One region of the Shewanella polaris genome, then DNA from elsewhere that is predicted to be linked to it. Evidence: predicted binding sites of a transcription regulator. Region 1 holds the regulator's gene; each other region holds the start of a gene.
What was found. The regulator LexA, encoded in region 1, represses DNA repair genes until DNA is damaged. The targets are predictions, from matches to a motif close to TACTGTATNNNNATACAGTA.
Positions count from the first base shown of each region.

Region 1 (4,930 bases):
GTTTTCCGTGCATAACGATATCGATATGTCCGCTAACCGGTCCGCTAACAACAGGGCTACCAATAAGTGAAGGGAAAGCGCCAGGTAAACCTGCGCCAGTGGCTTGGTGACATGCAGCACAAGTCGTGGCATAAACCTGCTCACCTTCGGTCATTAATTGCTCCATGGTTAACGTGGGCAGATCTTCTGCTGGAGCAACTTTTGCTACGGTTTCGACAGCTTGAGTGGCTTTCTCGGTAACCGCATCGGTAATGTCAGTTGTCGTGGCTGCAATAGTGCTTGTGACATCAGCAACTGCTTTGTTTGCTTCTGTTTTTGCCTCGTTACTGCCTAAAAATTTCCCTATATCAGCAGCTTGTACAAGATCTCCGCTATTATTGCCCCAAGCATTACGTTCAAAGGTAATCACTGCTGCAATTTCTTGGGCGCTAAGTTGTTTTGCAAAGGCCTGCATTGCGGTACCTGGTTTACCGTTTATGACGATATTTAGATGGCCTTCAACAGGGCCTTTTATGATAGGGCTGCCAATTAATGATGGGAATACACCAGGAAGACCCGCACCATTAGGTTGGTGACAAGCAGCACACCTAGCAATATAGATTTGTTCACCTTGTGAGGTTAGATCTCCGAGTGACAGGGTTTGGGTCATTGATGCCGCCGCCGCAGCAGCGGCATTGCTTGCTAGTTGTTTTTGTTCAACTAACCAATTATCAAAATCGTCCTCCGACAATGCTTGCACTACAATCGGCATAAAGCCATGGTCTTTACCGCATAATTCGGCACATTGGCCGCGATAAATACCGGGCTTATCAATACGAGTCCAAGTTTCATTAATAAAGCCTGGATTAGCATCTTTTTTAACGGCAAAAGCGGGCACCCACCATGAGTGGATAACATCATCAGAAGTCATCAAAAAACGTACTTTTTGGTTAATGGGGAGTACTAGTGGTTTATCAACTTCAAGGAGGTAATGTTCTCCTTTAGCCTCACTACCGTCAATTTGTTCTCTGGGGGTAGATAATGAGCTGTAAAATTCGATGTCTTTATCAAAATAGCTGTAATGCCATTTCCACTGCGACCCGGTAATTTTAATGGTGAGATCAGCATCGCTGGGATCTTCCATAGCAATTAAGGTTTTGGTGGCTGGAATAGCCATGGCGATTAAGATGATAAAAGGAATGACGGTCCAAGCAATTTCCACTTTGGTACTTTCATGAAAATTGGCCGCGACTGCGCCTTTTGATTTGCGGTGGTAAATCATTGAATAGATCATGATCCCAAACACCACTAACCCAATGGCACAACAGATATAAAGAATCGTCATGTGGAGGTGATAAACCTGACCACTGATATCTGTCACGCCTTGAGTCATGTTGAGGGGCATTGCTGTTGCCCCAAGCGGAAGTGCTACACACACAACCAGTAAACAATACAACCATTGCTTCACAAGACTGCTCCTCTGTTAATTGCAAATTGCAATTACAAAGAAAAGTCACACAGTAATTCTCTGCTCTATGCAAACTCTTCGGTTCCCGAAAAAAGTTTGATGACCTCAAAGTACCTTGGTGGTTGTAAACAGACGGTCTACGGTTTTATTGTTAGCTGTGCACCACGCTTGTACCTACGACTGAACTTATCAATTTGTGTTGACGTTTTCCCATCGATGACTATTAAATCTGCCATTTACGTCAAATTAAAGATAAAAAATTGTTTCATCCTTGTTAATTACATTACTTGTAGATTAAGGATTGATCAAGATCACTTTTTTTCTTAATCGCCTGAAAAAGGTGAAAAAAAAGCCCTGAATTCAATACAGGGCTTGGTAATTAAGGGTTTGTGCTTAGTGAAACGAGCAAAAATTACTTGTTCCATTTGCTAAGGTAGGGCTAACAAGTTGATGTTTGTGAGGTAAGTGAGTATTCACATCTTCAATTATGATCCCTAATGCACGTGCGCTTTTGGCTACTATTTCCAAACGGCGACTATCGCGAGCATCAAGTGAGCTTGTCCAAGTTACTACTGCACTAGATGTACCACTAGTGAGTGCTTTTTCCATGGCCCATAATGTCTCGACTTCATCTTTGGTGTGAACTAGTAAAATGCGATCCATTCTCACTCCGGCACTTGCCAGCATATGTTTATAACCAATGTGAGGTGGGCTAATGAGTACAATCCAGCGGCCTTGTTGGCTTAACGTTGCTAATTGACTACACAATTGACTCAGCTCTGCTTCACCTTGGGTAACCGTTTGCAATGTTTGAATGGTTTGGTTGCCCTGAAGTTCTGTGTCTGATAAATCTACCCATAAGCCAGGGTGGCGTGGGGCGATGCCCATTAGTTTGTTCATAACCAATCTCCATTACGGATAACACCAACGGCAAGCCCTTCGATAGTTAGGCTTTGGCAACTTAAATCTACTTTTATCGGGTTGTAATCTTCATTTTCTGCATGCAGATAAATGACGTTACCTTTTTGTTCAAATCGTTTTACGGTGACGTCATCGTCTATTCGTGCCACCACAACTTGGCCATTACGTGCTTGCTGCATTTTATGTACCGCGAGGAGGTCGCCTTCTAAAATGCCGATATTTTTCATGCTGTCACCACGAACCCGCAATAAAAAATCCGCGGCAGGTTTAAACATATTGGGGTCAACTTGATAATAGTTTTCCACATGTTCTTGGGCCAAGATAGGCTCTCCAGCAGCAACTTGCCCAATGAGTGGTAGACCGGTTTCAATCTGTTCTTCATGAGGTAATCGTATACCTCTAGAGGTACCAGGAATGATCTCGATAAAGCCTTTTTTGGCTAATGCTTTTAAATGCTCTTCGGCGGCATTAGCACTTTTAAAGCCAAGACGATTCGCAATTTCAGCTCGAGTGGGTGGCATACCTGTTTCGGCGATATTGTTTTTAATTAAGTCTAATATTTCAGCTTGGCGCGGCGTTAACGGTCTCATGACAATTCCTGTCTTTTTATACAGTGACTGTCATTATATACAGTGATTCTGTTCGCGCAAGTATTAACCAACTGTTTTTTGTTATTTGTTTGTACAAATTGATTTAATTTACTGTTATAAAGCATTATTTTATATTTTAACTTTGGGGTGTGACTTCTAAAGAAATCCAAAATGTAAAGATAAATAAGCCAGATAGTGTAAGCGGGGTTGTTTCTGGTATCCTATGCAACAATATTATAGTGGCTTATGTTGCGAAAATAACCATGTCAAAACCTGATTCAATATTTTTACGAACATTAAAGTGGATTCAAAAATGGATGGTGCAAACGATTGTTGTACCACATGATCCTTTTGATGACCTCAATATAGATCCGACTAAACCTTTAGTTTATTTGATGAAAACGGAATCTATTAGTGATATTGCCGCCTTGAGCGAAATCACAGAGGGCTTTGGTATGCCTAGTCCTTATGAACCATTAAAGCTTGATGGCTTGCAAGTGCCTCGTGTTGTTTGTTTAGAGGGGCGCAAACCATTATTTGGTAAACGCGAAAGTGGTGAAAAATTCATTAATTATTTTACCAGTCTATTATCTCTTCATCGTGAGAACTCTGAATTAGATATTCAGTTGGTTCCTGTTTGTCTTTATTGGGGACGTACCCCAGGGAAAGAAGATGACAGCATGAAAGCGGCTGTATTTGAAAGAGAAAATCCAACATGGCTACGTAAATGGTTAATGATTTTATTTTTAGGACGACATAATTTTGTCCAGTTCTCTAATGCATTATCGCTTCGTTATATGGCCGATGAACACGGTACAGATAAAAGAATTGCTCACAAGTTAACCCGTGTTGCACGAGTGCATTTTCGCCGTCAACGCAAGGTAATGACAGGACCACAGTTACCTAATCGAAACGTATTGTTTGCTTCTTTACTAAAATCTGAGTCTATCAAGAAGGCGATAGAAGAAGAATCGACAAGCAAAAAAGTCTCGGTGGAGAAAGCTCGCGAAACTGCTATTGAATATCTTGACGAAATTGCTGCTCATTATTCCGATAGCTTAGTGCGCATAGCTGAACGCTTTCTGACTTGGTTATGGAATAAATTATACAGTGGCATTAATATTAAAGGTGCCGAACAGGTAAGACAGTTACATCATGATGGCCATGAGATTGTTTATGTGCCTTGTCATCGCAGTCATATGGATTACTTATTACTGTCGTATATTTTGTATTACCAGGGCATGGTTCCTCCACATATTGCCGCGGGTATTAACCTTAATTTCTGGCCTGCAGGACCGATGTTCCGTCGTGGTGGGGCATTCTTTATCCGCCGTAGTTTTAATGGCAATAAACTGTATACAGCAGTCTTTCGTGAATATTTAGATCAGTTGTTTGCTAAGGGTTATTCCGTCGAATATTTCACTGAAGGTGGTCGTTCGCGTACCGGACGCTTGCTGGCGCCTAAAACGGGTATGTTGGCCATGACTATTAACAGTGTGTTACGTGGGATAGAGCGTCCAGTGACTTTAGTACCTGTGTATTTAGGGTATGACCATGTTATGGAAGTGGCTACTTATCATAAAGAATTAAGTGGTAAGAAAAAGAAAAAAGAATCTGTGTGGCAGGTATTTGGGGCAATTAGTCGATTAGGTAATTTTGGCCGAGGTTATGTCAATTTTGGTGAACCCATTAATCTACAGCACTTCTTAAATCAGCAGGCACCGGAATGGCGTGCTGAGCTTGCAAAAGATCCCGATCAAAAACCGTCGTGGTTTACGCCATCGGTTAATTCATTAGCTAACCGCGTGATGACTAATATTAATGGTGCAGCCGCCGCCAGTTCGGTGGCATTGACCAGTTTGGTGTTATTGGCATCAGAGCAAAATGCGTTGGAAAGAGGCCAGTTAGAACGTCAGCTTGATTTGTATTTAGCCTTACTTAACACCGTGCCATATACCGATTTCACATCTGT
Region 1 is NZ_CP041036.1:274,616-279,545, forward strand. It holds gene coxB (cytochrome c oxidase subunit II) at 1-1,447, opposite strand, end outside; gene FH971_RS01205 (cell division inhibitor SulA) at 1,841-2,347, opposite strand; gene lexA (transcriptional repressor LexA) at 2,344-2,958, opposite strand; gene plsB (glycerol-3-phosphate 1-O-acyltransferase PlsB) at 3,222-4,930, shown strand, end outside.

Region 2 (4,930 bases), 1.4 Mb from region 1:
GCTGTGGTAATACTTGATGACATTGTTCTAAAGTAAAAATGTCTTTGGCTAACGTCGTTTCAACACCAACCGATTTACGCACTCGGTGAGGGCTAATTTGCCTGGTATCGATACCTTGAGAACGCTCTATTAACACATGGCCAAATTTACCGAAAGCATCGATTAACTGAGGTTTGGAATATTGCTGCACATCATAACAAGTGGTTAAACCTATATCGGCTAGCTTTTTTGAGGTGACTTTACCAACACCAGGAATTTTACTCAGGGGTAGGTCTTTGACAAAATCGCCAATTTGATTCGGGGTAATCACATATTGACCATTTGGCTTATTTAAATCGGAAGCAATTTTGGCTAGAAACTTAATGGGTGCAATACCGGCTGAAGCCGTTAACCCGGTAACGTTAAAAATATCATCGCGGATTGCTTTAGCGATTAACGTGGCACTGCCTTGATGAGCTTGGCAGTCGCTAACATCAAGGTAAGCCTCATCTAAAGACAATGGCTCAACCAGATCAGTGTATCGATGAAAAATCTCACGTATTTGCAATGATACTGATTTATACACATCCATTCGCCCAGGCACTAAAATTAGATTCGGGCACAATTGCAGTGCGTGATAACTGGACATGGCACTGCGGACCCCAAATTTACGGGCCTCATAACTGCATGTGCTTATCACACCTCGTCGATCGCTTCTGCCGCCAACAGCGATAGCTTTCCCTCGAAGTTCAGGAAAATCTCGCATTTCAACGGCAGCAAAATAGCAATCCATATCGATGTGAATGATTTTACGCATTCTGTAACCATTACCAGTAACTTAATTAACCGTAATACTACTGTATACAAAAACAGTATTCAATCATTCTCTTGCAAACACAAAAAAGCCCAACATAGTTGGGCTGTTAACTAAAAACGATACAATCTAAAAATGATACTATCTTGCAAATGATATGCTCTTACAAATAAATTACATTTTTGTCTGCAAATAATTTTGCAAACCTACACGCTCAATAAGACCTAATTGTTTTTCTAACCAGTACATGTGGTCAGATTCCGTGTCATCAAGTAATACTTCTAAAATTTCGCGGGTTTGATAATCATTTTTTTCTTCACATAGGGCAATCACCTTACGTAAATTATCAGCGACATGATATTCATATGCCAAATCATTTCTAAACATTTCTTGCACGTCTTTACCAATATTCAATGCTTCACGGCTACCTACATCGGGAGTGCCTTCTAAGAATAAAATGCGTTGGACTAATTTTGCCGCGTGCAACTTTTCGTCATCTGATTCATGCAAGATACGAGTATATAATTCATTGAATCCCCAATCTTCATACATATGCGCATGGACAAAATATTGATCCATGGCAGACAACTCACCGGTTAATAAAAGATTTAGGGCGTCTATAACTTCTGGATGACCTTTCATAATCTGTTCCTATTAGTCGTTAATTTGTGATTGAAGATAATTTTGAATACCGGTTTGAGTGATGAGCTCTTGTTGCGACTCAATCCAATCTAGGTGCTCTTCTTCGTCTTCTAGTAAATCTTCAAGCAGATCACGGCTAACATAATCTTGCTGGGTTTCGCAGATATCAATAGCTTCGCGCAAAACGGCAATTTGTGCCGTTATTGCCGCCATGTCACAGCTAAGCATTTCTTCAGCATGTTCACCAATACGAAGTTTGTCTAGCTGTTGTAGGTTAGGTAAACCTTCAAGAAACAAAACACGTTCAATCAATTTGTCAGCATGCTTCATGTCTTCAATCGATTTTTTGTACTCTTTTTCATTAAGCTTAGCCAAACCCCAATGTTTAAACATACGAGCATGTAAAAAGTATTGGTTAATGGCCGTCAGCTCGCAAGTAAGTACGCGATTGAGTTGGCTGATGACTTTAGGATGACCTTTCATAGTAATGTCCCTTGATAAATAATTTGATCTCGATCAATTTCACATAGAATAGAACACTGTAGAGAGAAAGGCAAATTTCCTTTTTATTTCACACACTTACAACTGATAACCGTTATCATTACAACTTAGATTTGTAATGGCAATCTAAAAATAAGACATAAAAAAAGCCTTCAAAATGAAGACTCTTTACATTGTAAGCGCTAAAAACATTGTTTCTTAAATGGCTTTTATAAAACCGTTTGACTTAAATAATGCGGTTTTGATTAAGCATTTCTTTGCGAGCTTGATCTTTTTCCATACGACGCTTGCGAGCATCACATGGATCATCACAGTCACAGGCTTTTTCAATACCTAAAACACCTAAACCACCACAACTGCCTTCAACCGCTTTCTTTTTAACGATATATCCGACAGACATCAATAAGAAAAATAATAATAACACCACAAATGCAGCAATAAATGTGCTCATAACGAACTCCAGTCAACTCATTCAGCTCAAGCTTGAGTAGTTTTGAATCAAAAAAACCTATTTCAAATACGCTTTAAACGCATCACTGTAATAGACCTTAAAACCTTGCTCTTGCTTCTCTATCAGCATTATTGCTAAATGTTTCTCTTTAGCAAGTGCGAGGGAAGCCTCAGTACCTAACACCATCATGGCGGTAGCATATCCATCTGCGGTCATACAACTAGAGTTTAACACGGTTGCAGACGCAAGTTTATGCTTTATAGGATATCCACTTCGTGGATCAATCAAATGTGAAAAACGTTCGCCATTTTCTTGATAAAAGTTACGATAATCGCCAGATGTTGCTAATGACATGGTTCCTGGCTCAATCACTTGTTGCACCACTTGCCCTTCACTAGTGGGTTGCTCAACTGCGACGCGCCAAGGTGAATGATCAGCTTTAGTGCCTTTGACGTTAAGCTCACCACCAATTTCTACAAGGTAACCACTGGCATGATACTTATCTAAAATGGCCGCAATTTTATCAACACCAAAGCCTTTGGCAATTGATGATAAATCAATGTATAAATCGGCATTATGCTTAATTAAGCTATGACCACTAATTGACAATTCATTGATGCCCATTTTAGATTTTGCGGCATCAATTTGGGCTTGGCTTGGCTCAGTAATAGGTCTTTTATCTGGACCAAAACCCCACAAGTTAACCACTGGGCCTAAGGTGATATCTAACGCCCCATCGGTCTCTTTATAAAGACGCATTCCCTCTTTTATCACTTTAATCGTATCAGCTGAAACCTTAACTCTCTGTTGTATTTGTAATTGATTAAATTTCGACAGTTCCGAGTCTGGACGATAGGTCGACATTTGATCATTAACAACTTCCAAGGCCATATCTATTTCAGCTTGAAGTAATTGGGGTTCTGGTAATTTTTCATTAGGTACCACTTTAATATGGTATGTGGTCCCCATTGTACTACCTGATAATGAAATCATCGGCTCTGGTGAGCTGCATGCACTGACGAATAGCAAAAGGGCTGGCAATAGCAGTAACTTGATTGAATTTACGGTCATTTCAAATTTACACTTTTTCAAATGAATAAAAAAAATTGCAGCACACAGACTCGTGTTTAACCACCCTGTCTGCATTGCTGCAATTTTCATGACTTACATGTCAATGTAATGAGCTAACTCATTAGCCGCCAAAATCATCTAATAAGATGTTTTCATCTTCGACACCTAAATCTTTAAGCATACCAATTACGGCTGCATTCATCATTGGAGGTCCACACATGTAGAACTCACAATCTTCTGGAGCGTCATGGTCACGCAAGTAGTTTTCATACAAAACGTTATGAATGAAACCAGTATAACCAGTCCAGTTATCTTCCGCTTGCGGATCTGACAACGCAACATGCCACTGGAAGTTTTCATTCTCGGCCGCTAAGCCGTCAAAATCTTCCACATAGAACATTTCACGCTTAGAACGCGCACCGTACCAGAAGCTAATCTTACGTTTTGATTTAAGACGCTTTAATTGGTCAAAAATATGTGAACGCATAGGGGCCATACCAGCACCACCACCAATGAAGACCATTTCCGCATCAGTATCTTTAGCGAAAAACTCACCAAATGGACCAGAAATAGTGACTTTATCACCGGCTTTTAAGCTCCAGATGTATGAAGACATTTTACCACAAGGCAAGGTTAAATTACGTGGCGGTGGCGTAGCAATACGCACGTTCAACATAATAATCCCAAACTCTTCTGGGTAGTTAGCCATTGAGTAAGCACGAATAGTTTCTTCGTCTACTTGTGATTCTAACTTGAAGAAACCAAAGTGTTCCCAGTCGCCACGATACTTATCAGGCACTTCAAACTCAGCATATTTAACATGATGAGCAGGTGCTTCAATTTGAATGTAACCACCAGCACGGAAAGGCACTGTTTCGCCATCAGGAATTTGCAGCTTAAGTTCTTTAATAAACGTTGCTTTGTTATCGTTAGAGATAACTTCACATTCCCATTTCTTGATGCCAAAGATTTCTTCATCAAGTTCAATTTCCATGTCAGTTTTGACGTTTACCTGACAAGATAAACGACAACCTTCACGAGCTTCGCCTTTACTAATGTGGTCAAGCTCAGTAGGAAGAATATCACCACCACCAGACTTAATTTGCACACGACACTGACCACATGAGCCACCGCCGCCACACGCACTTGATACGAAGATGCCGTTGTCGGCTAAAACGTTAAGTAACTTACCGCCAGCGCCTGTTGTAATTGTTTTATCTGCATCACCGTTAATACCAATTTTGATATCACCGCTTGCCACGAGTTTTGATTTAGCGAATAAAATCACTAATACCAAAATCAAGACAATTGCAGTAAACATACTCACACCTAAATATACATCTAGTGGAGTAGATTCAAGAATACCCATTCACTTATCCTTAAAGGTTCAAATTAATGCGTCGCCTCAATGTCTCTTAAAGAGAAACACCAGAGAATGACATGAAACCTAGAGCCATAAGACCTGCTGAAAC
Region 2 is NZ_CP041036.1:3,520,153-3,525,082, forward strand. It holds gene dinB (DNA polymerase IV) at 1-796, opposite strand, end outside; gene bfr (bacterioferritin) at 968-1,435, opposite strand; gene bfr (bacterioferritin) at 1,448-1,918, opposite strand; gene nqrM ((Na+)-NQR maturation NqrM) at 2,163-2,387, opposite strand; gene FH971_RS15265 (FAD:protein FMN transferase) at 2,445-3,458, opposite strand; gene nqrF (NADH:ubiquinone reductase (Na(+)-transporting) subunit F) at 3,580-4,827, opposite strand; gene nqrE (NADH:ubiquinone reductase (Na(+)-transporting) subunit E) at 4,874-4,930, opposite strand, start outside.
Region 2: dinB (DNA polymerase IV) is a predicted target of LexA. The motif match lies at 835-854, and genes of this name have one in related genera.

Region 3 (4,930 bases), 2.3 Mb from region 1:
CGAATAGCGGCTTTATCGGCTACTTTTGTGCTAACAGGAAGGGTGAGATTGATGACTTTAGCCTGCATCAGCGCCAGTTGTTTGGTGTCATACAAACGAAGATTAGTTTGATCGCTGTGCTCATCAACTATGTCGTCTATATGTCCAAGGGTAATACTACCTTTTATTGCGCCTTTGAGAGGCGCTACATTAATGTCGACTCCGGCAAGACTGGCATTGATAGCAACAGCATCATTTCGCCAAAACACAGTCTTAGGATTTACTAAGGGAGCAAATTTATTATCGATATTAATATCAATACTAAATTTATCCGTTTTAGCAAACCAATTAACTTTATTCACCGCACCAATTTGCATTTTCTTGTAATAAATAGGTGAACCTTCAGCTAGGTCAGCACCATCAATACTGGTTAGTGAAAAGTGCGTCATTTGTTGTTGGGCATAAAGTGTCTGGGCTGATTCAATTGATTCATGCAGTGTTAATTTACTGTTGGCTGGAATCAATGTTTTGTTGTTACCAGGAATTAAGCTAATTGCCCCTTCAAGCATAGTGGTCACGTCACGAGTGTTAACGCTTATTCCATCTAATGAAGCATTAATGGCTAAGGCACTTTCTGGAATAAAGAAACTGCCTTTTGTGAGTAGATTTTTAAATTCGGGAAGAATTTCAATATGATATTCGACCGCAGAAAAATCTTGGCTTAAATTGATGCTGGTAATACTTCCTATAGGTAGCTGTTTATATCGCACTTGTGCGCCATTGCTGATACCTGTATGGGTATTGGCAACCACTGTCAGGCTAAGTTTATCTTGCGTGAGCAAATCGGGAGCTTGTGATGCTAAATTAAACTGCATCGTCTCCGCCTCCGCAGAGTCCTGAGTCCCGGGTAATACATTAATGACACTCCCAGTCACCAAACGCCCAAGGTGCTTGACACCTTTTAACGATAATTCAGCGCCGCTTAGCCAAAATTGGCTGTCATTGGTGATTAAGGCTTGGTACTGATGTTCTACTCGAGCGAGAAATTCGACACCAGTCTCGGTTAACGTTACTTTTTCAATTTCACCTATAATGACACCACGGTAAATGATGGCTGTACCTTCATTAACATCTTCACTGTCAGCAGCGGTTAACCTAAAATGAACCCCACCAATAGCGGTGACTTCATCATCATAGAGGGTGTAAACATCACCATTTTCGGCTTTTAAAGTGTTGCTTCCGGTATCAAAGCTGATGCCGCCGGCCAGAATAGACGCGATACTTTCAGTACTGACTTTTACCCCAGATAAAGAAGCATCTATTTTTAAGCCTGACACGTTCCAAAAGTGGGAGTCTTTATTGACTAAATGAGCATATTGCTCTTGAACAAATGCGCTGATAATAATTTGTTTATTTCCATCTAGACGATAGCTAACAACACTTCCTACAGGAGCTTGACGGAAAAATACTGGCGAGCCGACATCAATCGATCCTAGTTTGGGGGATTTCAGTTCAATCATTATTCCTTCACTGCCGGGAAGAATCGCTGGGGCTTCACGTTGTGCTTCAAAAATAGTGGCAGAACGTCCATCTCCAGGTTGGATTGCAATGTAATTTCCCGAAAATAAGGTATCTAATCCTTCAACCCCGGTGATACTGGCTTTAGGTTTAACTAACCAAAAAAGGGTATTTTTATTCAAAAATGGGTCAGCGCGGTAATCCATGACTACTTTTACGTTAACGCCTTTAAGATCATCATCAATGCCTATATCGGTTACTTTACCTACCGACAAACCTTGGTATTTTACCAAGGTTTTACCGATATCAATTCCAGCGGCACTGGGAAAGTGGATCAAAATTTCAATGCCTGACTCTTTAATGCTTTTTACACCTAACCAAGCGCCTAATATCAAGGCGACAACAGGTAATAACCATATTGGCGAGAATAATTTTTTCTTCACAATTTTCGGCGATTCAATTTCTGTCATTTGTTTGTTCCAAGCGGTCCCAGAGTAAACGAGTATCTAACACTTTTGCCGCGAGTTGCGTTAGTAATATAACTAATGCAAATGCTGTTGCGGCGGGTGCAGGTTTGGCGTCTAAAAGTTGCCCCATATTCACTAAGGCAACCGTTAATGAAATCACGAATAAGTCGAGCATTGACCAACGGCCAATCCATTCAATGATGTGAAAACCAACCATTAACTTTCTTTTTGATATTGGTAGGTTAAAACTGATAGCAGACAAATAAGTAGCTAAGCCAATAATTTTTAGCCAAGGTACTAAAATACTCGCTGTAAAAACGATAATGGCAATCGGGAACATGCCGGTTTTGACTAAATGGCTAATACCACTGAAAATAGTGTCATTGGTAACTACACCACGGTTAGTTAATAACGTGATGGGATAAATATTGGCGACCACAAGTAAAATAGTTGCCGTGATCAATAAAGCCCAGCTTTGCTGGATACTGGCATAATTACGGCTGCTTAATTGGCTAAAACAACGTCTACAATGACCATTACTAAGCAGATTAAGTTTACGACACACAGGGCATAGACATAAGCCCATTTGTTTTCCTTGAAAATTCGATGGGGTCTTTTTTGTTGTATCGTCGTTCGTATTCTCAACGGTCTCTGCACTGCATTTTGTGATTTCACCTGCAATGGTGGTTGGATGATTAGGCATCAACATAGCTCCACATGTGTTCTAGGTTATATTCACGTTGTAAGAATAAAATTATGATAAACAACATGGTAAAACACAAGGTGCCCATTCCGAAATAAACATCGGAAAAATCAGAAAGTTGAAATGCGGACACTAAAAAACTGATGACGTAAATTTCTAACATGGTCATTTGTGATATCAAACCATGATTTTTTAAAAGTGTACTGTAAGTTCTTTGCCAAAATGAACTATGAAGCTTTAATTTTACAATGACCACTTGGGTTAGAATCGACAATATTAAGAGTCCAGGTGCGATAACCGCCGCGACCATTACCGCTAAGCCTACAACCCAATATCCTTCTAACCACACTGTAATAGCAGCCTGCAATACGGTTGTCGTTCGCACGCTACCAAGAAAATGAATTTCAAGTACAGGTAATAAATTAGCGGGAATAAAAATAATCAGCGCCGCGATACACAATGCCAACATGCCATTAATTGAGCAATAAGGAGCGTCATATAATGCAGTGTGACAGCGTGGGCACAACGCTCTAGCACTTGAAGGCAAAGCTCGTCTCCTCACTACCAAATCACATGATTGGCATAAAATTATTGAATCATGGTCATCAAGTTCATGCATGTAGAATTAATCTAATCCATATTGAAACGCATTATTGGGGGAGCGAAGAGTTAAGCCTCTCTGCTTTGCCTTATATTGGTAAATAAATGTATCAATTGTTAAAAAGTCTCAATTTTCTTCACTTGATAATATCAGAATAACCAGAACACTTGCATCATAAGTTAACTATGTGAGATTCTATACACTGTATATAAAAACAGTGAGGATTACATCATGGCAGTGATAACCCAGTTTGTCGTGGTCAGAGAAGGGGTGGAAAAGATGACATTTATATCGAAGAAAGAGGCAGATGCCTACGATAAGATGCTTGATATTTCCGATAATCTAGTGCCTTTTATCGCTAAGGCAGACCTCGGACTTGATGAAAATAAATGCGAACAGTTGGCATTTTACCTAGCAAACCATAAAGATGAGCTTTCTAACTTGCTAAAAGGTATCGTACAGGTTAAAAACGCTCCTGCGGCAAAAAGCAAGAAAGTGACCGCTAAAAATACATCAGCCGAATAGGCACGTTAATAGCTCACTCTTTTTGTGAGTGTTCAGCTTAAGGAATGGAAATGAAAACCGAATTTTACCAAACGTTAAATCGTCAAGCACAAGCTTTACTCGAAGGCGAAGATGATTTAATTGCGGCAATGGCTAATTTTTCAGCGTTGTTGAATGACAACCTGGAAGACCTTAACTGGGCTGGTTTTTATATCAAGCGCGGTGAGCAATTAGTCCTTGGTCCATTCCAAGGTAAAGTCGCTTGTACCCGTATCAATATGGGTAAAGGTGTTTGTGGGACTGCTGCTGCAGAAAATAAAACCCAGCGAATTGCTGACGTTCATGATTTTGATGGTCATATAGCATGCGATTCGGCGAGTAATTCTGAAATTGTAATTCCTGTTAGACAGGACAATAAGGTTGTGGCAGTGTTAGATATTGACAGTCCATTATTGAATCGTTTTGATCAAGATGATCAAATCGGCCTAGAAAACATGGTAAAAAGTCTAGAAACTTGCCTATTTGGTTAAATAGCGAACAAATTAGATTAAATCATGGTCGCATTCGCTGCCGTGGGCTTTATAATATGCCGCTATACGCATTTGTGCTGGATTTACTGATGAGCGATGATTAAGCTGAGAGTAAGTTTGGTTAAATTGTTAAGGTTTGTTTCAATGACTTTAGCTAACTGGCGGATAGTGATATTTTGTACGTTGAGCCTTAACGGTTAAGGTTTAACGAAAGATGAACGACTGCATGGCAAATTTTAAGCCGCATAATCAGTCCCTTTATTAACGTGGAAGTAAAAATGGAATCAACAGACAAGTTGACCGACACCAACGCAATATTAGCGTATTTATATGAAACCTTTCCTTTATGCTTTATTGCAGAAGGTGAAACTAAGCCATTAAAAATTGGTTTGTTTCAAGATTTGGCTGAACGGTTAGCTGATGATTCTAAAGTCAGTAAAACACAATTACGTGTAGCGCTTCGTCGTTACACAAGCAGCTGGCGTTATTTGAAAGGCGTTAAAGCGGGTGCTAAACGTATTGATCTTGACGGTAATGAATGTGCTGAATTAGAACAAGAGCACATCGACCATGCTATTTTGACGCTTAAAGAAAGCCAAGATAAAGCTAAAGCCAAACGTCAAGCTTT
Region 3 is NZ_CP041036.1:2,572,145-2,577,074, reverse strand. It holds gene FH971_RS11205 (PqiB family protein) at 1-1,967, opposite strand, end outside; gene FH971_RS11200 (paraquat-inducible protein A) at 1,954-2,550, opposite strand; gene FH971_RS11195 (paraquat-inducible protein A) at 2,660-3,286, opposite strand; gene FH971_RS11190 (YebG family protein) at 3,500-3,793, shown strand; gene FH971_RS11185 (GAF domain-containing protein) at 3,844-4,302, shown strand; gene proQ (RNA chaperone ProQ) at 4,581-4,930, shown strand, end outside.
Region 3: FH971_RS11190 (YebG family protein) is a predicted target of LexA. The motif match lies at 3,469-3,488, and genes of this name have one in related genera.